2 regions of the Paracoccus liaowanqingii genome follow, and region 2 is predicted to be linked to the other one. Evidence: riboswitches for the same ligand, from Rfam matches in the RefSeq annotation. Region 2 holds a riboswitch; the other holds the start of a gene.

Region 1 (11,510 bases), 1.5 Mb from region 2:
CGCCGGGCCGGTTCTCGACCACGACCGGCTGGCCAAGCGCCTCGGCCAAGGGCTCGGCCACCAGCCGCGCGATGGTGTCGGGCGACGAGCCCGCCGGAAAGCCCACGAAGACATGGACCGGCTCGGACGGCCAGTCCTGCGCATGGGCTGCGGTCGCGATCAGCGATCCCCCCAGCAGGGCGGCACGGACAAGATGGCGGTGGCGGTCGGTCATGGCAAGGATCCCCCCTGGGCGTCAAACGATACCGCTTGTTCGGCCTTTGAGCCACTGGCGTCAATCCCGGGCGGCCCGGCGGGTGCGGTCGCGGACGCCCCGAGCTTGGCCGGACCTTGCCGCGACTCTGCCCCGACTTTGGTGGCAGGGGGCCAAGCCGCGCTGGCAATCAGGGCCGGACTGGCTGCACAATCTGCATGCAACGAGGGAGGCAGCATGGACGCGCTGGGCGAAAGCGATGTCGCGCGCGACATGGTCCGGGCACTGGCGCAGGACGTGGCGCGGACGCTGGTAGGCCATGACTGGCTGGTGGAGCGGCTGCTGATCGCCTGCCTGACCGGCGGCCATGTCCTGCTGGAAGGCCCGCCGGGCATCGCCAAGACGCGGGCCGTCAAGCAGCTGGCCGCGCGGCTGCCGGGCGATCACGCGCGCATCCAGTGCACGCCCGACCTCTTGCCCTCGGACCTGACCGGCAGCCAGATCTTTCGTCCCGAGACGGGCCGGTTCGACTTCCTGCCCGGCCCGGTCTTTCACAACATCGTCCTGGTGGACGAGATCAACCGCGCGCCCCCCAAGGTGCAATCCGCCCTGCTGGAGGCCATGGCCGAGGGGCAGGTCACGACCGGCGGCCAGACCCGCCCCCTGCCCGATCCCTTCATGGTCGTGGCGACCCAGAACCCGATCGAGCACGAGGGCACCTTCCCGCTGCCCGAGGCGCAGATGGACCGCTTCCTGCTACATCTGCGCCTGGACCTGCCGGGCGCCGAGGACGAGCGCGCCATCCTGGACATGGTCGAGGCCGAGGGGCGCGAGCTGCCCCCGCCCGCCAGCCCGCGCATCGATGCGGGCGATCTGACCCGCGCCCGCGCGCAGGTGGCGGCGGTGCATCTGGCCCCCGTGCTCAAGGATTTCATCATCCGGCTGGTGATGGCGACCCGGCCCGGCGGGCTGCTGGCGGACGCTGTCGAACATCCCGTCTCGCCGCGCGGCACGCTGGCGCTGGCGACGGCGGTCCGGGCGCGGGCCTGGCTGGACGGGCGCGATCACGGGCTGCCCGAGGATGTGGCGGCGCTGGCGCCCGACGCGCTGGCACACCGGCTGGTCCCGGACTGGAAGGCGCAGAGCGAGGGGCGCGACGGTCGCCGGCTGATCGACGAGGCGCTTCAGGCGATCCGGCCGTGGTAGCGGCGTGGCGGCAGGCGCCGGGCATCGCGCTGCCCCTGCGCGACCTGCTGGACCTGCGCCCCGGCGCGACCCGCGGCGCGCGGGCCAGGCCCATGGCGCGGCGGTCGGGCGTCATGCCCTCGCACCAGCCCGGCAGCGGCATGGACCTGCGCGAGATCCGCGCCTATGTGCCGGGCGACGACCCGCGCCGGCTGGACCCCTCGGCCACGGCGCGGACCGGTACGCCCCATGTCCGCGCGCTGCACGAGGACCGCGACGACATCACCCTGCTGATCGCGGATTTCCGCGCGCCGATGCTGTGGGGCACCGGGGCCACGCTGCGCTCGGTCCGCGGCGCGCTGCATCTGGCGGCAAGCGGCTGGCAGGCGGTGGGGCGGCAGGGCGCGGTGGGGCTGATCGTCGCCGACCCGGCCGGCGTGCGCGCCCTGCCCCCCGCGCCGGGCGACCGGCACATGGCGGGGCTGTGCCGTCTTCTGGCCGACCGCCATACGACGGCGCTGGCCGCGACCCCCGGCCCCGCCACCCCGTTGACCGAGGCGCTGTCCCTGGCCGCCAGCCAAGCACCCTCCGGCGCCCGCGTGATCCTGGCCACCGCGCCCGACGGCTGGCCGTCCGCGCAGGCCGCCCTGTCGCGCCTGGCCCGGGGGCGGCAGCTGGAGGTTGCGCTGATCCTCGACCCGCTGGAGCTGGCGCCCCCCGCCCGGCCCCTGCCCGTCACCCATGACGGCACCGCTCGGCTGGCGCGGCTGCAGCCCGCCGACCTGGCCCGGCAGATGGACCTGCTGTCCGCATTGGGCGCCCTGCCGCGCAGGGTGGACCCGTGACCCACGACCAGATGATGCAGGCCCTGTCGCCGGTCCGCCTGCCGGGGTCCATGGCCACGCTGTCGCTGCCCGAGATGGCGGCGCTGCTGGCCTTCGGCATCCTGGCGGGGCTGGCCGTGGCGGCGGCGGTCCTGCCCCTGACCCGCCGCCGCGCCCCCCGCCGCCGGATCCGGCTGGCCGATCTGCGCGCCCTGCCGGTGCCGCAGCGGATGCTGGCCTTGGCGCGGCATCTGGGCCACCTGCCCGAGGCGTTGCGCGCCGCCGCCTATGGCGCCGCCCCGCCCCCCTCGGACCGCCGCATCGAGCGGCTGGCCCGCCGTGCCCGCCTGCGCCGGATGTGGCGGCGATGAGCCTGGCCCTGCCTTGGCTGCTGGTCCTGCTGCCCCTGCCGCTGCTGCTGCGCCGGCTGCTGCCGCCCTTGGTGCAGCCCCGCCGCGCGCTGCGCGTGCCCGCCCATCTGGCGCCCGCCGGAGAGGCGGCGGGCCTGCCCGACCTGCGCGACACGCCTTGGCTGGCGGCGCTGGCCTGGGTGCTGCTGGTCCTGGCGCTGGCCGGGCCGCGCGTCGAGCGGCAGGCCGATGTCATCCCCGCCAGCGGCCGCGACATCGTGCTGGCACTGGACCTGTCGGGCAGCATGGAACAGCAGGATTTCATCCTGGACGGCCAGCCCGTCTCGCGGCTGGACGCGGTCAAGCAGACGGCGCGGGCCTTCGTGGCGGGTCGGACGGGCGACCGGATCGGGCTGGTCATCTTCGGCGGCCGCGCCTATGTGGCCGCCCCCCTGACCTATGACATGGGCGCCGTGGTGCAGGCCATAGACGAGGCGCAGATTGGCATCTCGGGGCGCGGCACGGCCATCGCGGACGGGCTGGGGCTGGCGATCCGGCGGCTGGACGGCAGCGAGGCGCCAAGCCGCGTCGTGGTCCTGCTGTCGGACGGGGTGGACACCTCGGGCAGCGTGCCGGCGATCGAGGCCGCGCGGCTGGCCGCCGCCCACGGGCTGCGCGTCCACACCATCGCGCTTGGCCCCGAGGATCTGGAAAGCCGCCCCGCCGCCCGCGACGCCGTCGACGTGGCCACGCTGCGCGCCGTGGCCGAGATGGCAGGCGGTGCGCTGTTCCGCGTCCGCAGCACCCCCGACCTGCAGGCGATGGCCGAGGCGCTGGACCGGCTGGAGCCCAGCCCGGGCGAGCGGCCTCCGCTGCGCTATTGGCAGGCGCTGTGGATCTGGCCCGCCGCGCTGGCCGCCCTGCTGATGGCCGTGGCCCTGCTGGACCCCCGCAGGCTGACGGGCCGGCGCGCATGAGCGGGCTGATCCTGCTGCGCCCGTGGTGGCTGGCCGCCCTGCTGCCGGCGCTGGCGCTGGCGGTCCTCGCGTGGCGGCGCGGGCCCCGGGCCGGGGGGTGGGAACAGGTGATGCCGCCGCAGATGCTGGCCGCGATGCAGGCGCTTGGCGGCTTCGACGGCGCGACGAACGGATGGGTGCGGCTCTTGCCGGTGGCGGCGCTGCTGGCGCTGATCCTGGGCCTGTCGGGTCCGGGCATCCGCCGGGCCGACGCGCCCTTGCTGGCGCGCACCGACAGCGTGCTGATCGCCATCGACATGTCGCCTTCGGTCGCGCGCGGTCTGGGCCTGGTCGCGGCGCAGCAGGCGGCGGCGGCGCTGCTCCAGGGCCTGGACGGGCGCCCCACCGGCCTGATCCTCTTCAGCGGAGAAGCCTATGCCGCCTCGGCCCCCACCACCGATCCGCGCACGCTGCAGACGCTGGTCGCGGTGCTGGATGCCGACACCGTGCCCGGCCAGGGCAGCCGCCCCGCCGCCGCCATCGGCCTGGCGGGCCAGATGCTGACCGAACCGGGCCGCGCCGATCTGGTGCTGATCTCGGACGGGGGCGGGGTGGATGCGCAGGCGGTGGCCGAGGCCGGGCGCATCGCCGCCGCCGGGGGCCGGATCTGGGCGCTGCGGATCGAAGGGTCCGCGCCCGGCACCCCCGCCCCGCCCGCGGGCGCGCTGGACCGGCTGGTTCAGGGCGGCGGGCAGGTGATGCAGGCGGCAGAGGTGGACCGGCTGGCCGCCCGGCTGCAGCGCGGCGGCGACACGACCCGCGATCCGGGCCTGACGGCGCTTGGCTATCTGGATCTGGGGCCGTTCCTGGCCGCGCTGGCCGCCCTGCCCCTGCTGATGATGCTGAGGCGGGCGCGATGAGGGCGGCGGCGGTCCTTCTGGCCTGCGCGCTGGCGTTTCTGGCCTTTGCGGGCCCCGGCGGGGTCGGCACGCTGGCCCTGCGGCTTGGCGCCGAGGGCGTGGCGCTGGCGCTGCTGGACCAGGACGGCGCGCGGGGCGTGGCGCAGTACCGCCGGGGCGACTTTGCCCAAGCCGATGCGGATTTCGCCCGCGCAGGACGCTCGCAGACCTACAACCGGGCGCTGTCGCTGGCGGCGACCGGCGACTATCCCCTGTCAGTGGCCTATTTCGACGCGGTGCTGTTCGCCAACCCCGCCGACGAACAGGCTCGCGCCAGCCGCGATCTGGTCGCCACGATGTTTCCCCCCCAGCAGGGCGACAGCATCGCGCCGGGCCGCATCTTCGGCCATGGCGGACGCCCCACGGACGAGCTGATCGCCAATGCCATGACCGAGGCCGCCTCGGAAAGCTGGCGCCGCCCGCCGCAGGCGCGCGGCATGGCGGCCAGCGACGCCTGGCTGGAGACGATCACCGACGACCCGGGCGAGTTCCTGACCCTGCGCCTGCAGGCCGAACACGACCGCCGCACCCAGATGGGGCTGATCCGCCCCGAGGCGGGTGACCCGTGGTGATAAGGCTGATCCTGCTGCTGATCCTCTGGGCCGGTCCCGTGCAGGCGGAATCGCCTCCGCTGGCGCCGGGCGAGACGCGGCTGATGATCCTGCACGATCACGGCAACCCGGTCGTGGCCGAGATGGTCCGCCTGACCCTGCGCGGCGAATACGACCTGACCGTCTCGCTGGAGGATCTCAAATTCCCCAGTTCGGACGCCTATGACTGGATGCAGATCGACCGCGACCGCTGGTTCCAGGAACGCATCGGCGGGCGGATGATCCAGATCTTCGAACGCGACATCGCGCTGTTTCCGCGCCAGGCCGGGGACCTGTCGCTTGGCCCCCTGGTCCACGATCTGACCCACATCACCCGGGGCGGCGCGCGCGAACAGATTAGCGTGACCTCGGGCCCGGCGCGGCTGACCGTGAAGCCCTTCCCCCATGATAGCCGCCCCCTGACCGCCCGCACGATGGTCCTGACCGACGAGCTGTCGGCCCCTCCGGGTCGGCTGCTGCCGACCGACATCCTGACCCGCCGCGTCACGATCGAGGCCTTGGGCGCGATGGCCAATCACCTCCCGCCCCGTCCCGACATCAGCCAGCCCTGGCTGATCAGCTTCACCCTGCCCGAGATCCGAGAGACCACCCCGACCCCGCAGGGACCGGTGTCGCGCGTGGTCTGGGAATGGCAGATGCGCCCCCGCACCGGCGAGCCGGGCGTGCTGCCGGCCGTGCCCGTCGTCTGGTTCGACACCGAGGCCCGCCGGGTCGAGGTCGCGGCGATGAAGCCCATCCCCTTCGGCTTTGCGGGCTTCACCACCTCCTCGGGGGTGCCCTTCGGGATGGAGCCGGGCTGGGCGATGGCGGGGCTGGCGGCCTTGGGCTTCGGGGCGGGGCTGCTGGCGGTGCTGCGGCGCCGGCTGCCCGATCTGCGCCACAGGCTGCGGGGGCTGCGCCCCAACCCCCATGCGGGCGCCCTGCGCACGGCGGCCGCCCAAGGCGACCTGCCAGCGCTGCGCGCGGCCGCGGCCGATCATCTGGCGTGGCGGGGCGCGGACAGCCCCGCGCATCGCCGCCTGCTGGCCCTGCTGGACCGGCAGATCTATCAGCCCGCGCAGGACGGCGCCTTCGACGCGCAGGGCTGGCTGGCCCGGTATCTGCGGCAGCGGGCCTGACCGCCGCGCCCTTCCGGCTTGACCTGCGGCGGCGGGGGCGGCATTCAGGGCGCTGATGGTTCCCGGCCAAGCCACGCGCGGCCGGGTGAAAAGGGAACACGGTGCGGTGTAGCCAACAGGCGCCAAATCCGTGACTGCCCCCGCAACTGTAAGCGGCGAGCGTCCCCCGATGCCACTGCGCCCCACCGGGTGCGGGAAGGCGGGGGAGGTCACGACCCGCGAAGTCAGGAGACCTGCCATCGAACCAGACGACCACCGGGCGGGGTGTCCCGGAAGGAGATTTCGATGGATGATTCCTCGCGCCGGCCCCTGGCCGCGCCTGACCCTGTGTTGCCGTTTTCGGCGGCGATCCCGCCTGCGGTCCAGCTGTCGGGTGTCAGCTGGGCGCCCCCCCGGGGCCCGCGGATCCTGTCGGATCTGAGCTTCGCGGTCCCGCAGGGCCAGATTGTGGCGATCTGCGGGGCGAACGGGGCGGGCAAGACCTCGCTTCTGCGGCTGATCTATCGCCATCACGCCCCGCAGCAGGGCACCGTCCGGCTGATGGGGCGCGACCTGTGGCAGATGGGCGCCGCCGAGGCCGCGCGCTGCATGGCCGCCGTCCTGCAGGAGCAGCCCACCGATTTCGCCCTGACCGCCCGGCAGATCGTGGCGCTTGGCCGCCTGCCGCACCGGCGCGGATGGGCGGCCGGATGGGCCGGTCCCGACCCTGCCGATGCCCCCCGCATCGCGGCGGCGCTGGAGCGGATGGACGTGACGCCCCTGGCCGACCGCGCCTTCGGCAGCCTGTCGGGCGGCGAGCGCCAGCGCGTCGCGGTCGCCCGGGCCTTGGCGCAAGAGCCGCGCGTGATCGTGCTGGACGAACCCACCAACCACCTCGACATCCGCCACCAGCTGGAACTGCTGGCCCTGCTGCGCGGCCTGGGCCTGACGGTGATCGCCACGCTGCACGACCTGACGCTGGCCGCCCGCTTCGCCGACCGCATCCTTGTCCTGTCCGAGGGGCGCATCCTGGCCGACGGCCCGCCCGACGCCGCGCTGACCGAGGCCGTGCTGGCCCGCGCCTTTCGCGTGGGCGCCCGGATCGACCGCTCGGGCCCCGCGCCGCGCTTTTCCTTCCATCTGTGACGATCTCCGAAAGGACCGCCCCGTGATCCGCTCGTCCCTTGCCGCCCTGCTGCTGTCGGCCCCCGCCGCGCTGGCCCATCCCGTGACCGTGCAAAGCTGCGACCGTCAGGTGACCTTCGACGCGGCCCCGGCGCGCGCCGTGTCCAACGACGTGAACCTGACCGAGATGATGCTGGTCCTGGGCCTGCGCGACCGGATGGTGGGCTATACCGGCATCTCGGGCTGGAAGACGCTGGACGACCGGACGCGCGACGGCGTGGCCGAACTGCCCGAGCTGTCGGCCCGCTATCCTAGCAAGGAGGTGCTGGCCGGGGCGGGCACGGATTTCTTCTTCGCGGGCTGGAACTACGGCATGACGGTCGGCGGCGAGGTCACGCCCGACACGCTGGCCCCCTTCGGCATCGCCGTCTACGAGCTGACCGAAAGCTGCATCCATCTGGGCCCGCGAAACGCATCCGGCATGGAGGACATGTATGGCGACATCCTCAACCTGGGCCGCATCTTCGGGGTCGATGACCGCGCGCAGGCGCTGGTGGACGGATGGCGCACCGAGCTGGCGGCGCTGACCGAAGGGGCGGAGCGCGGAGCCCCGCTGCGCGTCTTCGTCTATGACAGCGGCACCGAGGCGCCCTTCACGGCCGGCGCGCATGGCATGCCGACCGCGCTGATCGAGGCCGCGGGCGGGCGCAACATCATGGACGACCTGCCCAAGAGCTGGGCCGAGATCAGCTGGGAGCCGGTGGCCGACCGCGATCCGCAGGTCATCGTGATCGTCGACTATGGCGACGTGACGGCGGACCAGAAGATCGACTTCCTGCGGACCAATCCCGCACTGGCGGGGATCGACGCGGTCCGGAACGACCGCTTCGTCGTCCTGGACTATGTCGAGGCGACGCCCGGCCCCCGCAACATCCGCGCCGTCGAGAAGCTGGTCGCGGGCTTTTCGGGGGACTGAGCGATGGCCGACACCACCGCGATCCTGACCGCGCAGCGCCGGGGGCTGAGGCTGGGCCTGGGCACCGTCCTGGTGACGGTGCTGGTCATGGCCATCGGCATGGCCGTGTCGGTGGGGGCGGTCGCGGTGCCCCTGTCCACGGTCTGGGGCGTGGTGCTGGACCGCCTGGTGCCGGGCCTGGTCACTCCGGACTGGAGCGCGGGACAGGCCAGCATCGTCTGGCAGATCCGCCTGCCCCGCGCGATCCTGGCGGGGCTGGTGGGCGCGGGTCTGGGCCTGGTGGGCGCGGCGCTGCAGGCGGTGACGCGCAACCCGCTGGCCGATCCGCATCTGCTGGGGATCTCGTCGGGCGGGGCCTTCGGGGCGATCGCGGCGCTGCTTCACACGGGGATGTTCCTCGGCGCGCTGACCGTGCCGGTGATGTCCTTCGGCGGCGCGCTGCTGGCCACGGTGCTGGTCCTGGGCACGGCGCGGATGGCGGGGGCGGGCAGCGCCGACCGGCTGGTCCTGACCGGCGTGGCGGTCAGCTTCGTCATCATGGCCTGCGCCAACATCCTGATCTTTCTGGGCGATCCGCGCGCCACGCATACGGTGGTCTTCTGGATGCTGGGGGGCCTCGGTCTGGCGCAATGGTCCCATCTTCTGTGGCCGCTGGCCGTGCTGGTCCCCTGCGGGCTGTGGCTGTGGGCGCAGGCCGGGCGGCTGAACGCCATGAGCCTGGGCGACGAGACCGCCGCCAGCCTGGGGCTGGAGGTCGGGCGCTTTTGCCTGACCGTTTTCGTGGCGGGGGCGCTGATCACCGGGATCATGGTGGCCTTTTCAGGACTGATCGGGTTCGTCGGCCTGATGATGCCGCATCTGGTGCGGCTGGTCCTGGGGGGCGAAAATGCCCGGGTGCTGCCGGGCTCGGCCTTCGCGGGCGCGGTCTTCCTGATCTGCGCCGATGCGCTGGCCCGGGTGGCGATGGCCCCCGAGGACATCCCCATCGGCGTCGTCACCGGCCTGATCGGCGGGGTGTTCTTCCTGTGGATCATGTCCCGCCGCCCGTGATCCGCCGCCGCTGACCCCTCGATGCGAACGGCCTTGCCGCAGGGGCGGCAGGCGCCTAGACCGGAGGCAGCCCCAAGGGTTGCACGCCGGGCGGGCCGATCCGGATCACGGGGGCACGTCCCCGCGCGGGGCATCACCACGGCCAAGGACGACTGCGGATGTCATCACCAATCCCCCGCGCCCCGCAATGACGCAGCCCACGGCGCCCCGGTCCGATCTGACGGTCGCGGTCGAGGGCGACTGCCTGACGCTTGGCGGCGATCTGGTCGTCTGGTCCCTGCCCCGCCTGCCCGACACCCCTGCCGCGCGGATCGACCTGTCGGGCCTGTCGCGGATGGACACCGCCGGCGCGTGGGAGCTGGCGCAGCGCCGCGACCGGGGCGCCACGCTGAGCGGCCTTTCGGACCACCATCAGGGCCTTCTGGACACGGTGACGGCGGCCCTGCCGGAGGCGGATGATGCCCAGCCCGCCCCCGCCCGCTGGCGCCGCATCCTCGAGGCGACCGGCGTCCGGGTGATGGGCGCGCTGCGCTATCTGGTCGAGCTGGCCGAGTATCTGGGCCGCGTGCTGGCGGCCATGGCGCGGGGGCTGCGCCATCCCTCGCGCTTCCCGATGACAGCGCTGGTCCACCATGCGCAGGAGACCGGGCTGCGCGCCGTGCCCATCGTCGCCGTCATGTCCTTCCTGATCGGGGTGGTGCTGGCCTTCCAGGGATCGGACCAGCTGCGCCAGTTCGGGGCCGAGGTCTTCGTCGTCGACCTGATCGCCATTTCCATCCTGCGCGAACTGGGCATCCTGCTGACCGCCATCGTGGTGGCGGGGCGCACGGCCTCGGCGCTGACGGCCTCGATCGGGTCGATGAAGATGCGCCAAGAGATTGATGCCATGCGCACTTTGGGCCTGGACCCCGACCTGGTGCTGATCCTGCCGCGGGTGCTGGCGCTGGTCGTCATGCTGCCGATCCTGGGGCTGGTTTCGGCGCTGATGGGGCTGCTGGGCGGGGCGGTGATGTCCTGGGTCGAGCTGGGCATCTCGCCCTCGGTCTTTCTGGCGCGGCTCTCCGACGTCAGCGTGACCCACGCCATCGTGGGCCTCTCCAAGGCCCCGGTCTTCGCGGTCATCATCGGGGTGATCGGCTGCCATGCCGGGATGCAGGTCGGCAAGGATGCGGAATCGCTCGGGCGGATGACCTCGTCCGCGGTGGTCAGCGCGATCTTTGCGGTCATCATCGCCGATGCGGCCTTCTCGATCTTCTTCGCGCAGGTGGGGCTGTGAGCGAGGATCCCGTCGTCCGCGTCCGGGGGCTGCGCACCCAGTTCGGCACCCATGTCGTGCATGAGGGGCTGGATCTGGACCTGAGGCGCGGCGAGATCCTGGGCGTCGTCGGCGGATCGGGCACCGGCAAGTCGGTGCTGCTGCGCGCCATCGTGGGGCTGGAGGCCGCACAGGCGGGCGAGATCGACGTGCTGGGCCAGCGCATCGGCAGCCTGTCGGGTGCGGACAGGCGGGCGCTGGAACAGCGATGGGGCGTGATGTTTCAGGACGGCGCGTTGTTCTCGTCCCTGACCGTGCGCGAGAATGTCGAGGTGCCGCTGAACGCCGTTCCCGGCCTGACCGACGCGCAACGGCGGGGACTGGCAGAGCTGAAGGTCAGCATGGCCGGGCTGCCGTGGAAGGCCAACGAGAATTTCCCCTCGGACCTCTCGGGAGGGATGCGTAAGCGGGCCGGGCTGGCCCGCGCGCTGGCGCTGGACCCCGAGATCCTGTTTCTGGACGAACCCACCGCCGGGCTGGACCCGATCGGCGCCACCGCATTCGACAGGCTGATCGTCACGCTGCGCGACGCGCTGAACCTGTCGGTCTTTCTGGTCACGCATGACCTGGACACGCTGCATGCCTGCTGCGACCGCGTGGCCGTCCTGGCCGAACGCAAGGTCCTGACGACCGGCACCATGGACGAGATGCTGGGCGTCGATCACCCTTGGGTGCATGAATATTTCCACGGCCCCCGGGCGCGTGCCGCCGTGAAGAAGGACTGACGCGATGGAAACCAAGGCCAATTACGCCCTGATCGGCGCCTTCACCCTGGCGGGGTTCCTGGGGATCCTGGGCTTCGTTTTGTGGTTCGCGCAGCTGCAGCTGGACCGGCAGTTCGCCTATTACGACGTCTATTTCCCCGAGGT
Region 2 (11,510 bases):
CTCGTCGGCGTCGAAGCGCGCCAGGTCGGCTTCGGCCCGGATCATGGCGAAGGACTGGCGATAGATCGCGGCGCCGTCCTTTTCGTAGGTATGGGGCATCACAGAACTTTCGGCAATTGGGTGGGGTGCAGCCCGCGCAGGGCTGCGGGATCGGAGGCGCAGCCATGGCGGATCAGGTCGAACCCGGCAGGCGTCGCGGTCAGGGTGACGTCGGCGGCGCGCGGCCAGCCGCAGCCCTTGGCGCAGCCCGACACATGCAGCACCGCACCCTCGGGCAGCAGCGCGGCCAGGCTGCGGGCCAGGGGCCGGGTCGCGGCATGGCCCTGCGGGCAGGCGGGCCCGCCGGGGCAGGCGCGCAGCCGCAGGGCGGGGTCGCGGGGGTTCAGGATCAGCCCCGGCAAAGCGGGCAGGCTGCGGGTGCCCGTCACCAGCACCATGCGCCACGGCGTCAGGCGCAGCGGGCCAAGGCGGGCCAGATGGCGCAGCGTGTCGGGGGGGATCTGCCCGAATTCCAGCGCGGCCAGCATCCCCTGCGGGGTGGGGCCGGGGGCGGCCTGCGCCATGGGCGCAGGCGCGGGCAGGGTGGCACCGGGGGGCCGCGCGCCGCGCGCGATCAGCGCCGCCATGCGGCCCCGGCCCTGGGGCGCGCCGCTCTGTTCCAGGAACCAGCGGGCGAGGTCCAGCGCCTGCTGGGGCCCGTGGTAGGGGGCGCCGTGGTCCATCCCCTCGGCGCGCAGGATCAGGCCGTGGGCGCCCCGCTCGATGCGGAGATCGGCGGGGTCGCGGGTCAGGACCGGGGCCGGGCCGGGATCGACGGCGAAGCCGAATTTCGCGGGCAAGGTCAGGTCGCTGCCCGCCAGTGCCTCGGCCAAGGCCTGTGCTACCGCGTCGGTTTCGGCGTCGGCAAAGGGCGTGACCATGATGTTGCGCCGCGCCTCGGTCGCCGCATCCGCGTCGATCAGCTCCTGCGCGCGCAGGGCCGCGATCAGCGGCGCATGGGTGGCGGGGGTCACGCCGCGCAGCTGCAGATTGGCGCGGCAGGTCAGCTCGATGGTGCCGTTGCCATGGGCCAGGGCCGCGTCGGCAATGGCGCCCGCCTGCGCCGCGTCCAGACGCCCGCCGGGGGGCGGATGCGCACCACCCAGCCATCGCCGGACTCCATCGGCTGCAGCGCGCCGGGGCACCAGCCCCTGACCTGTCCCCCGACCGCGCTCATAGCGCGGCCGCGATGGAATTGCGGCGCGTCACCCACAGCCCGGCCTCGGCGAGACGGCGGAACAGGTCGCGCATCGCGGCCAGCGCCTGCGGGTTGGCCTCGGCCAGGAAGGCCGCGATCTCGGGGCGGCCGAGCGTGGCGTCGTGATAGAGGTCGAAGAGATGCGCGGGCACTGCCCCTGCCAGATGCGCGAAGGCTGCCAGATGGTCCAGCGTGGCGGCGATCTCCGCCGCCCCCCGGTAGCCATGGGCGGTCATCGCATCGGCCCATGCGGGGTCTGCGGCGCGGGCGCGGACGGTGCGGGCGATCTCCTCGGTCAGGGTGCGGGCGCGGGGGCGGTCGGGCTGGGTGGCGTCCAGATGATAGAGGGCGGGCGCCTGCGCCCCGATCCGCGCCATCGCGGCGGCAAAGCCCGCCTCATGCGCGGCATAATCGGCGGCCAGCAGCAGGTCGCTTTCCGGCAGGTCCTGCGCGTGGACGAAGCTGTCGGCGCGGGTCAGGCGCGTCTCCAGCTCGGCGCGCGCCTCGCGGGCGGTACCGTCGGCGCCAATGGCCCAGCTGGAGGCCGCGATCCACGCCTCGCCTGCCGCTGCCCGCGCAGCCTCGGTGAACTGGTCGGGCGCGGTGCCCATGCCCAGGCCATATTGGCCGGGCTGGGGGCCGAAGACCCGCGCCCCCGCCGCATAGGGATTCATGTCGGACGCCTCGTCGCGATCGGCCAGCGTCGCGGCCCCGGTCTGGAACAGCTGCGCCAGCACCGGAAACACGTCGCGAAAGAGGCCTGAGACCCGCAGCGTCACGTCGATGCGCGGGCGGTCCAAGAGCGCCAGCGGCACCACCTCGACGCCCGAGACGCGGCCCGAGCCCTCGTCCCACACCGGCTTCAGCCCCGCCAGGTGCAGGGCCATGGCGAATTCCTCGCCCGCCGTGCGCATGGTGGCGCTGCCCCACAGATCGACGACCAGACCCTGCGGCCAGTCGCCGTGGTCCTGCAGGTGGCGGCGCAGCAGCTCCTCGGCCAGCTTGACGCCTTGCGCGTGGGCCGAGGGCGTGGGCACCGCGCGCGGATCGACGCTGTAGAGGTTGCGCCCGGTGGGCATCACATCCGCACGCCCCCGGTTGGGCGAGCCCGAGGGCCCCGGCGCCACGAAGCGCCCGTCCAGCGCGGCCATCAGCCCCGCACGTTCCTGCGCCCCGCAGGCCCCTTGGCCCCAGACATGCAGCCCCTCGCCATACTGGCTTTCCTTGATGTCGCAGACGAAGCGGTCGATGCGGGTGATCGCCTCGGCGGCGCTGGCGTCGGGGGGGATGCCCAGATCGGCCTCGACGCCCAAGGCCCGCGCCTCGTCGCGGATGGTGGCGATCAGGCGGTCGCGCCGCGCCGGGTCCATGCCGTCGGCGGTGGAGTATTCGTCCAGGGACCGCTCCAGCCCCGCCATGCCGGGAGGCAGGGCGCTAGCCCGCATGGGGGGGGCATATGGCCAAGCGTCACGGCGCCGATGCGGCGCTTGGCCTGCGCGGCCTCGCCCGGATCGTTGACGATGAAGGGATAGATGACCGGCAGCGCGCCGGTCAGGGCAGAAGGCCAGCAGTCGCCCGACAGCGCGACGGCCTTGCCCGGCAGCCATTCCAGCGTGCCATGCGCGCCCATGTGGATCAGCGCATGGGGGTCCTGCTGCGCCAGCCACAGATAGAACGCGACATAGGCATGGCGCGGGGTGCGGGTCAGGTCGTGATAGCTGTCCTCGCGCCCCGCGCGGTGGCTGCGTTCCGGCTGCAGGGCCAGCCACAGCTTGCCACGTTGGGTGACGCGCAGGTGGAGGGCGCCGTCGCGGCAGTCGGGATCGGTCTCGGGCGGGCCCCAGGCTGCATGCAGGTCGTCCTGCAGGGCCTGCGGCAGGCGGGCCAGGGCGGCACGATAGTCCGTCAGCGGCCAGGCGACCGTGCCCTCGGGCATCGAGGGGCCGGGGGGCACGTCATGGCCGGCATCCGCCAGCATCCCGGCCACCGCATGGGCCGAGGCGGGGGCGTCCAGGCCCACCGCATGGGCGATCTGCCAGTCGCGCCCGGGATAGGTGGACAGGACCAGCGCCACCCGGCGATCCGGCACGGGGGTCCGGGCCAGCCGCGCCCAGGCTGCGATGCGGTCCACCGCCGCGCCTAGAAGTGCCGCATCCACGCGATGGGCAAAGCGGGAATATTGCAGGTCGGGATCGCGCCGCCCGGGCGACTTGAAGCTGATCAGCCCCGCGAAGATGCGCCCGTCCACCTCGGGCAGCACGACGTTCATCGCCAGGTCCGAGGGCGACAGCCCGCGTTCCGCCACCGCCCATTCGCGACGGCGGTTGGTGGAGAGCGCGACTTGGAAGACCGGGCCGGGGAAGGGGGCGAAGGGCGCCTCGGACCCCGCCGAGAAGCCCGTGGCATTCACCACCAGCGCGGGCGGGGCGGGCAGGGCGCCCCGCAGCCAGTCCGCCAGCCCCGGCGCCTTCAGCGAGGGCGCGAAGGCCCCCACGGCCGCGAAGCCCCGGTCCCGCAGCGCCCGGATCAGCGCATCGATGGGGGCCACATCGGCCGCCGCCAGCCAGCTGCGATAGAAGGTGACCAAGGCGCGCGCCTCGCCCGGCGTCTCGATCACCCCAAGGTCGGGATCATAGAACCCCATCTGCGGCAGCGTCTTGATGCCGGGCACCGGCGCCGCCTGAAGACCCGAGGCGATGGCCATCTGCGCCAGCGCCGCTTGTGCTGCCACCGCGCCGCCCTGATCGCAATGGCGCCGCAGCACGCGCAGCACGGAGGGCGGCACGGTGGAGACCGCCTCCAGCCGCGCATCGTCGCGCCCGTCGGCGGGCAGGACGGCCAGCGCGATACCCCGCCTGCGCGCCAGATCGGCGACCGAGGCCAGACCATAGGGCCAATAGGCCTCGCCCCCGATAAGTCGGATCAGGACGCCCTTAGCGCCCGACAGAGTCTGTTCGACATAGGTATCGACCGAGACCGGATGGCGCAAAGCCACCAGATTGCACAGCCGCGTGGAGGGCAGCCCTCCCTCCGCGCGTTTCCAGCCTGCCGCGAAGGCCCCCAGGTCGCTGTCCGAGAAGGACAGCACGACCAGATCGCCGGGCGTCTGCCCGGGATCATAGGGGGTGTCGGTCTGGTCCAGACCGACCTTTTCGCGGAAGACCACATGCATCAGGCGGGTACGCCCTCGAGGACGGCGCGGATCGCCTCCGGGTTCACGTCGTCATGTTCCGCGATGACCACGAGGCGAGAGACACGGGGCTGATCCCCCCACGGGCGGTCGTACTGGTGGCGCACCCGCGCGCCCACGGCCTGCACCAGCAGGCGCATGGGCTTGCCCTGCACGGCCACATGGCCCTTGACCCGCAGGATGTTCTGCTCGGCGGCCAGACGGGCGATGCGGGCGGCCAGATCGGCGGGATCGGTGATCTCGGGCAGCTCGATCACGACGGTGTCGAAATCCTCGTGCTCGTGATCGTCGGCGCCGTCATGATGGCTGGGGCGGGCGGCGATGTCGTCCTCGGCGGCGGCCCCCAGTCCCAGGATCAGGCGGGCGTCGATCTGGCCCTCGGTCACCGTCAGGATGGGCAGCTTGCGGGGCAGTTCGGCCTCGATCACCGCGCGGGCTTTGGCGATGCCCGCCTCACCGGCCAGATCGGCCTTGGTCAGCAGGATCACGTCGGCACAGCTGATCTGATCCTCGAAGACCTCGGACAGGGGCGTCTCGTGGTCCAGGCTGTCATCGGCGGCGCGCTGCGCATCGACTGCCGCCACGTCGGGGGCAAAGCGGCCCGCGGCCACCGCCTCGGCATCGGCCAGCGCGATCACGCCGTCGACGGTGATGCGCGAGCGGATCGCGGGCCAGTCGAAGGCCTTCAGCAGGGGTTTCGGCAGCGCCAGACCCGAGGTCTCGATCAGGATGTGGTCGGGCTTTTGCGGCAGCGCCATCAGGCGTTCCAGCGTGGGGATGAAGTCGTCGGCCACCGTGCAGCAGATGCAGCCGTTCGACAGCTCCATGATGTTCTCGGCCGGGCAGTTGTCGTCGGCGCAGCCCTTCAGGATGTCGCCATCGACCCCCATCGTGCCGAATTCGTTGACCAGCACGGCCAGCCGCAGCCCCTGGGGGTTCTGCATCAGGTGGCGGATCAGCGTGGTCTTGCCCGAGCCCAGAAAGCCCGTGATCACGGTCACCGGGGTCTTGGTCAGGTCGCCTTTGGGAAGATCGGTCATCGGGGTCACTCCTGTGGGGGGATGCGCGCAAGGCTCTGCTTGCGGAAGATGGCGGGGCGTTCGCGCCACGGCACGATGCCGTCGGCGGTCGCGGCATAGGCGCGGGCGCCCGACAGGATCTGGTCGGCATCCCCGGGCATCAGGCGGCCATAGACATAGGACCATTTGCCGGGTGCCGACAGGGCCACCGAGCAGCCCTGCGAACAGGCCGACAGGCATTCGACGGCGCGGATCTCGACCCCTTCGGGGGCCGCGTCGGACAGGGCTGCCAGCAGGCTGGCGCCGGGGCGCGGGCCTTCGGCATCCGGGGCCGCGTCGGTCCCGCGGCAGGTGGTGCAGACATGCAAGACGGCGCGCATCACGGCTTTCCTTCGGTCTCGGGCCTTCGGTCACGGGGCGGGACAGGGGGAGGCCGAAAGGGGAATGGCACGGGTCATCCGGCCATCGCCCTGCCGGTTGCGAAACACCCCGTTCGCCCGTCATCACTGCGTGCTGGCAGGTCTCCCGGCTTGCGGATCCTGGGGCCTGGCCCCAACGGTCGTCCCACCTTCCCGGCCCCGGGGGCCAGTGGATCGGGCGACCTTTCCGGTCACGGTCGCGGGGGCGGCTGCGCTTGGACGGGGGATCCCGGCCTGTCGCATTCCCTCTTCGCCTGCCATAAGGCAGGAACCAACACGCGCCTACCAAAAGCCCCGCGCCCCCGATTTGTCAACCGCCCAGAGGCCGCCCCATGACCCAGCCCGACCCCGCCACCCCGTCCCAGACCGCCGAGGATCTGGCCCGCCACGCGCAGAAGATGGCCAAGAAGAAGGCCGCCCGCGACCGCATGATGGAGACGAAGACCGGCGAGAAGGGGCTGATCATCGTCCATACCGGGCCGGGCAAGGGCAAGTCGTCCTCGGGCTTCGGCATGATCATGCGCTGCATCGCGCATGGCATGCCCTCGGGCGTGGTGCAGTTCATCAAGGGCGCGTGGGACACGGGCGAACGCACGCTGCTGACCACGCATTTCGCCGAGATCTGCCAGTTCCATGCCATGGGCGAGGGCTTCACCTGGGAAACCCAGGACAAGGCCCGCGACATCGCCATGGCGCAGGCGGGCTGGGCCAAGGCGCAACAGATGATCCGCGACCCCGCCATCCGCATGGTCCTGCTGGACGAGATCAACATCGCCTTCCGCTACGGCTATCTGGACGTGGCCGAGGTGCTGGCCTTCCTCAAGGCCGAAAAGCCCCCCATGACCCATGTCGTGCTGACCGGGCGCGGCGCTCCCGAAGCGCTGGTCGAGGCCGCCGATCTGGTGACCGAGATGACGCAGGTCAAGCATCCCTTCAAGTCGGGCATCAAGGCGCAGGCCGGCGTCGAGTTTTGACACCCGCGCGCGGGCGGGGCAGAAATAATGCACATTGCCGTGAACCCGCATGCGGGCTGGCGGGTTTATGTTCAACCATTAGTCCGGAGTGCCGCGCCACATGACCCTGCCCCCGCCCCCCCTGCTGCCCGCCGAGGCGGCGCTGTTCCTGGATTTCGACGGCTGCCTGGTCGAGATCGCGCCGCGTCCCGATGCCGTCGTCGTGACGCAGGCCCTGCGCGACCGGCTGGCCGCGCTGCGGGACCGGCAGGACGGGGCGCTGGCGCTGATCTCGGGGCGTGACGTGGCCGATCTCCGCGGGCATCTGGACGGGTTTTCCGGCATGATCGCGGGCAGTCACGGGTCCGAGCTGTCGCCTGCGCCCGGCCTGATCGACACGCTGCACAGCGTCGGCGTCGATGCCGCCGCCCTCCATGCCGAGGCGCACGCACTGGCCGCCCCCCATCCCGCGATCCTGGTCGAGGAAAAGCCCCATGGCGTCGCGCTGCATTACCGCGACGATCCGTCCCTGCAGGGCTTCGTCGAACGGACCATGCAGGACATGGCCGCCCGCCACCCGCACCTGATGCTGCAGCCCGCCAAGATGGCGATGGAGCTGCGTCCGGGCGGCGTCGGCAAGGACAGCGCGCTGGCGCATCTGATGACGCTGGTGCCCTTCGCGGGCCGCGTGCCCGTCTTCGCGGGCGACGACACCACCGACGAGCCCGCCATGGCCGAGGCGCAGTCGCGCGGCGGCTTCGCCATCAAGGTCGGCGACGGACCCACCGCCGCCCGCCACCGCCTGTCGGACCCCGCCGCCTTGGCGGACTGGCTCGACGCATCCCTGACCTGAGGAGACCCCATGTCCCGTCCGCCCGAGTCCCGGCCCGATCCCTCCCGGCAGCCCCCATCCGGGGAACCCACCATCGCAGAGGATCAGCCGGACCAGGACCCCTCGGGACACAGCCCTCCGGACAGGCCGCCTCGCGCCTGATCGTCGTGTCGAACCGCCTGCCCTTGGGCGACAGCCCCTCCGGCGGGCTGGTCGTCGCGCTGGAGGATGCGCTGCGCAGCTCGGGCGGGGTCTGGGTCGGCTTCTCGGGCCAGACCGAGGACGATCCGTCGGACGACCTGCAGGACCATCCCGGCGCGGCCTTCCAGCGCCTGTCCTTCGATCTGACCCCGCAGGATCACGAGGAATACTATCTGGGCTATTCCAACTCGATCCTCTGGCCGCTGTGCCACGGGCGGCCCAACCTGATGCGGATCAAGCCGGAATATCTGGACGGCTATGCCCGGGTGAACGCACGGATCGCCCGGATGCTGGTGCCGCATCTGCGCCCCGGCGACCGGATCTGGGTGCAGGACTATCACCTCTTCCCGCTGGCGATGGAGCTGCGCGCGCTTGGCGTCACCGCGCCCATCGGGCATTTCCTGCACATCCCCTTTCCCGGCCCCGCCGATTGCGGCGCGCTGCCCAACCCGGCCGAGCTGTTCGACTGGCTGTCCCATTACGATCTGGTCGGGTTCCAGACCGAGCGTGACCTGGGCGCCTTCGCCGAAAGCGCGCGGCAGCTGGCGGACGGGGACCAGATCTCGGACCAGCTGTTCCGGCTGTCGGGCCGCCGGGTGCGCACGCAGGTCTTTCCCATCGGCATCGACACCGCCGCCTTCATGGCCGAGGCCGCCGAGGCCCCCGACAGCGACCGCATGCGCAGCCTGACCCGCGCGCAGATGATGATCGGCGTGGACCGGCTGGACTATTCCAAGGGCATCCCGCAGCGCTTCCGCGCCTATCAGCTGCTGCTGGAGAAGATCCCGGACCTGCACGAGAAGATCTCGTTTTTGCAGATCGCCCCGCCCACGCGCGGCGAGGTCGACGCCTATCAGGACATCCGCGAAGAAACCGAGCATCTGGCCGGGCGGATCAACGGGCAGTTCGCCACGCTGAACTGGACGCCCATCCGCTTCATCCACCGGCCCTTCCCGCGCAACGAGCTGGCGGGTCTCTACCGGCAGGCGCGGATCGGGCTGGTCACGCCCTTGGCCGACGGCATGAACCTGGTCGCCAAGGAATATGTCGCGGCCCAGAATGCCGAGGATCCCGGCGTGCTGATCCTGTCGCGCTTTGCGGGCGCCGCCGAGACGATGACCGAGGCGCTGATCATCAATCCCCACGATCCGCACGATCTGGCCGTGGCCATGGCGCAGGCCATGCGCATGTCGCGCTCGGAACGTCAGGACCGCCATGCCGCCCTGCTGGAGGGCGTGGTGACCCATGACATCGCGTGGTGGTCGCGGACCTATCTGGCCGCCTTGGGCGACTGATCCCGAGGCCGCCGAATCACTCTGGTCGCGGGATGCGTGATCGGAGTGCCCAATTCCTGGGCATGACCCCTGATTTGCGCCTGCGGCATCGGCAGATGCGGGCGCCGGTGCCGCAGTGCGGCATCGACCGATGACAGGGCGGGGGGCATGGCGCATGATGAAGCAGTGAAGCCCATGCTTCGTGGCGTCCTCCTCCGGTCCGGCCACGGACCTTCCGGAAAGCCGCCGGGTCTGCCGCATCCTCCTCCCTGCGGTCAGACCCGGCGGTCTTTTCGTTGATGTGTCGGGATCAGCCGATCAGCGTCGCGACATGGCGCAGCGCGGCGGCATAGCCCTGCAGGCCCAACCCCGCGATCACCCCGTCCGCCCGCATCGACACATAGGAATGGTGCCGGAACGCCTCGCGTTTGTGGACCTGGCTGATATGCACCTCGATCACCGGGCCGTCGAAGGCGTTCAGCGCATCCAGCACCGCGACCGAGGTATGGGTCAGCGCAGCGGGGTTGATGACGATGGCCGCCGCCTCGTCCCGGGCCTCGTGGATCCAGTCGACGATCTGGCCCTCCCAGTTCGATTGCAGGAAGCGGATGTCATGGGGCGCGGCGGCGGCGCGGCACATCGCTTCCAGATCGGCCAGCGTCTCGGACCCGTAGATCTCGGGCTGGCGCTTGCCCAGCAGGTTCAGGTTGGGACCGTTCAGGACATGGATCAGCGGCATCAGGGTTCCCCGGTTGGACGGCCCTTGCTAGCGCATGGGCGCGCGGCTGTCAGCAGGGCAGCGCGGTGACAGGCGCCACTTGGCCCGCCGGATCGACCAGGTGCAGGGCGGGCGGATGGGCGGTCAGGATCGCCACCGCATCGGGGGCGGGGCCTGCGGCGCTGGCCCAGGCCACATGGCCGTCGGGCGCGATCAGCACCAGCCGGTCGCCGCGCATCCGCAGCAGGCCCGGCCCGGGCGCCTGCCACAGGACGCGGCCCTGCTGCATCAGGCACGGCCCGCGGTCGGGATCGTTGAGCAGCGCCACCGGACCGTCCGCGGCGGTCAGGCCCTCGCCCGGCAGCAGCGGCCCCTGCAGGCGGTCGGTCGGGGTGCACTCGCCCGCCAGGCTGCGGGTCATCAGCGCGTCGCGGGTGGCGCGGTCCCATCCGTGATGATCCGCCGCCGCGTTCAGGATCATCAGCTTGGCCAGCGCCGCGACCGGGGTCATGTCGCCCGCAGACAGCGCCCCGGTCGCCGCGATCCAGGCCCCGGCGGCATAGTGGAACGCGCCGACCTGCCCGCCGATGGCGCGGCTGGCGATGACGACGGGCACCTCTGCCGCGCGCAGGGCGGCCTCGATCGCGCCATCGCCTGCGGGGATGTTGCCCTCGCCGAAGCCCTCCAGCAGCAGGCCGGTGGCACCCGCCGCCAGCGCCGCGCGGATCATCTGCGCCAGAAGCGGGTCGGCGGCGCGATGATCAGCGGGCACGGCGGGAATCTGGACGATGCGCTGGTCATCGATGCGCGCGGCGACGGCCTCCAGCTGCGCCCGCACCCGCGCCCGAGCCGGGCTCGCGTCCAGCGCATGGGACCCGGAGGCGGGCCCCGGCAGGGCAGGGGCCGCGCCGCGCCGGACCGCGATGCCCACCTCGGCCAGGGGCGGCAGGTGCGGGCTGTCGAAGGCGGCAAAGCGGGTGGTCGAGACCTTCAGCGCCCGGTTGCCGCGCAGCAGCATACCCCCGAAGAAGACCGCCACCTCGGGCAGGCGCAGCCGCGCCGCCCGCAGCGCCCCGGTCAGGTTGGCCAGCCCGTCGCCGCCGGGGTTCAGCGCCAGACCCTGCGGCGTCTCGGTGAACAAAGGCAGCTGCGCCCCGGTCAGGATCACCGGCTTGGACAGGGCGGCGACGGGAAGGCCCAACCTGTCCACCACATTCAGCAGCAGCGACAGCGCGGCGCCGCTATAGTCCATCGTGTCGGTGCCGTGCAGGATCACGAAGGCGTCGTGGTCGTCGTAGAGGTCCAGCACCCGCCGCGCCATCCGGCACCAGTCCGAGGGGCGCAGGTCGGTGCTGTCCAGCACCCCGGGGCCGTGGTCGGAAAACCGCAGCCCGTCATCCAGATGCAGGATGTCGCCCGGCAGGGCCGCCGCCAAGGCCGGTCCCAGCAGCCCGGTCACCGCCTGCGCGAAGCGGTCCGGGGGCATCGGCGCCAGCGGGCTGCCGGTGCAGGTGATGGTCCCCCCGGTATTGATGATGCAGATCCGCATGATGCTCCCCTTGGCCTGGCCCCGCTATAGGCCGGGGCGGGGGCGCGCATCCAGTCCCAAGCCGCGCGTCAGAAGCCCGAATGGGTCTTGAGGAACTCGGCCTCATCCGCGGAGCTGT

The links. A riboswitch is a leader RNA that binds a small molecule or an ion and turns the genes downstream of it on or off. The one in region 2 is predicted to bind cobalamin.
Region 1: another riboswitch for cobalamin. It lies ahead of E4191_RS09525 (ABC transporter ATP-binding protein); the one in region 2 lies ahead of E4191_RS00935 (DUF1636 family protein).

The regions. Positions count from the first base shown of each region.
Region 1 is NZ_CP038439.1:1,955,334-1,966,843, forward strand. It holds gene E4191_RS09485 (Bug family tripartite tricarboxylate transporter substrate binding protein) at 1-214, opposite strand, end outside; gene E4191_RS09490 (AAA family ATPase) at 431-1,399, shown strand; gene E4191_RS09495 (DUF58 domain-containing protein) at 1,393-2,223, shown strand; gene E4191_RS09500 (hypothetical protein) at 2,220-2,573, shown strand; gene E4191_RS09505 (VWA domain-containing protein) at 2,570-3,529, shown strand; gene E4191_RS09510 (VWA domain-containing protein) at 3,526-4,428, shown strand; gene E4191_RS09515 (tetratricopeptide repeat protein) at 4,425-5,039, shown strand; gene E4191_RS09520 (BatD family protein) at 5,036-6,196, shown strand; cobalamin riboswitch at 6,236-6,451, shown strand; gene E4191_RS09525 (ABC transporter ATP-binding protein) at 6,482-7,321, shown strand; gene E4191_RS09530 (ABC transporter substrate-binding protein) at 7,344-8,276, shown strand; gene E4191_RS09535 (FecCD family ABC transporter permease) at 8,280-9,326, shown strand; gene E4191_RS09540 (ABC transporter permease) at 9,514-10,602, shown strand; gene E4191_RS09545 (ABC transporter ATP-binding protein) at 10,599-11,366, shown strand; gene E4191_RS09550 (MlaD family protein) at 11,371-11,510, shown strand, end outside.
Region 2 is NZ_CP038439.1:203,006-214,515, forward strand. It holds gene E4191_RS00915 (precorrin-8X methylmutase) at 1-99, opposite strand, end outside; gene E4191_RS00920 (precorrin-3B synthase) at 99-1,184, opposite strand; partial or broken gene cobN (cobaltochelatase subunit CobN) at 1,213-4,409, opposite strand; gene cobW (cobalamin biosynthesis protein CobW) at 4,409-5,467, opposite strand; gene E4191_RS00935 (DUF1636 family protein) at 5,473-5,826, opposite strand; cobalamin riboswitch at 5,945-6,156, opposite strand; gene cobO (cob(I)yrinic acid a,c-diamide adenosyltransferase) at 6,198-6,839, shown strand; gene otsB (trehalose-phosphatase) at 6,940-7,671, shown strand; gene E4191_RS00950 (alpha,alpha-trehalose-phosphate synthase (UDP-forming)) at 7,818-9,146, shown strand; gene aroQ (type II 3-dehydroquinate dehydratase) at 9,436-9,864, opposite strand; gene E4191_RS00960 (asparaginase domain-containing protein) at 9,914-11,392, opposite strand; gene E4191_RS00965 (DUF924 family protein) at 11,461-11,510, opposite strand, start outside.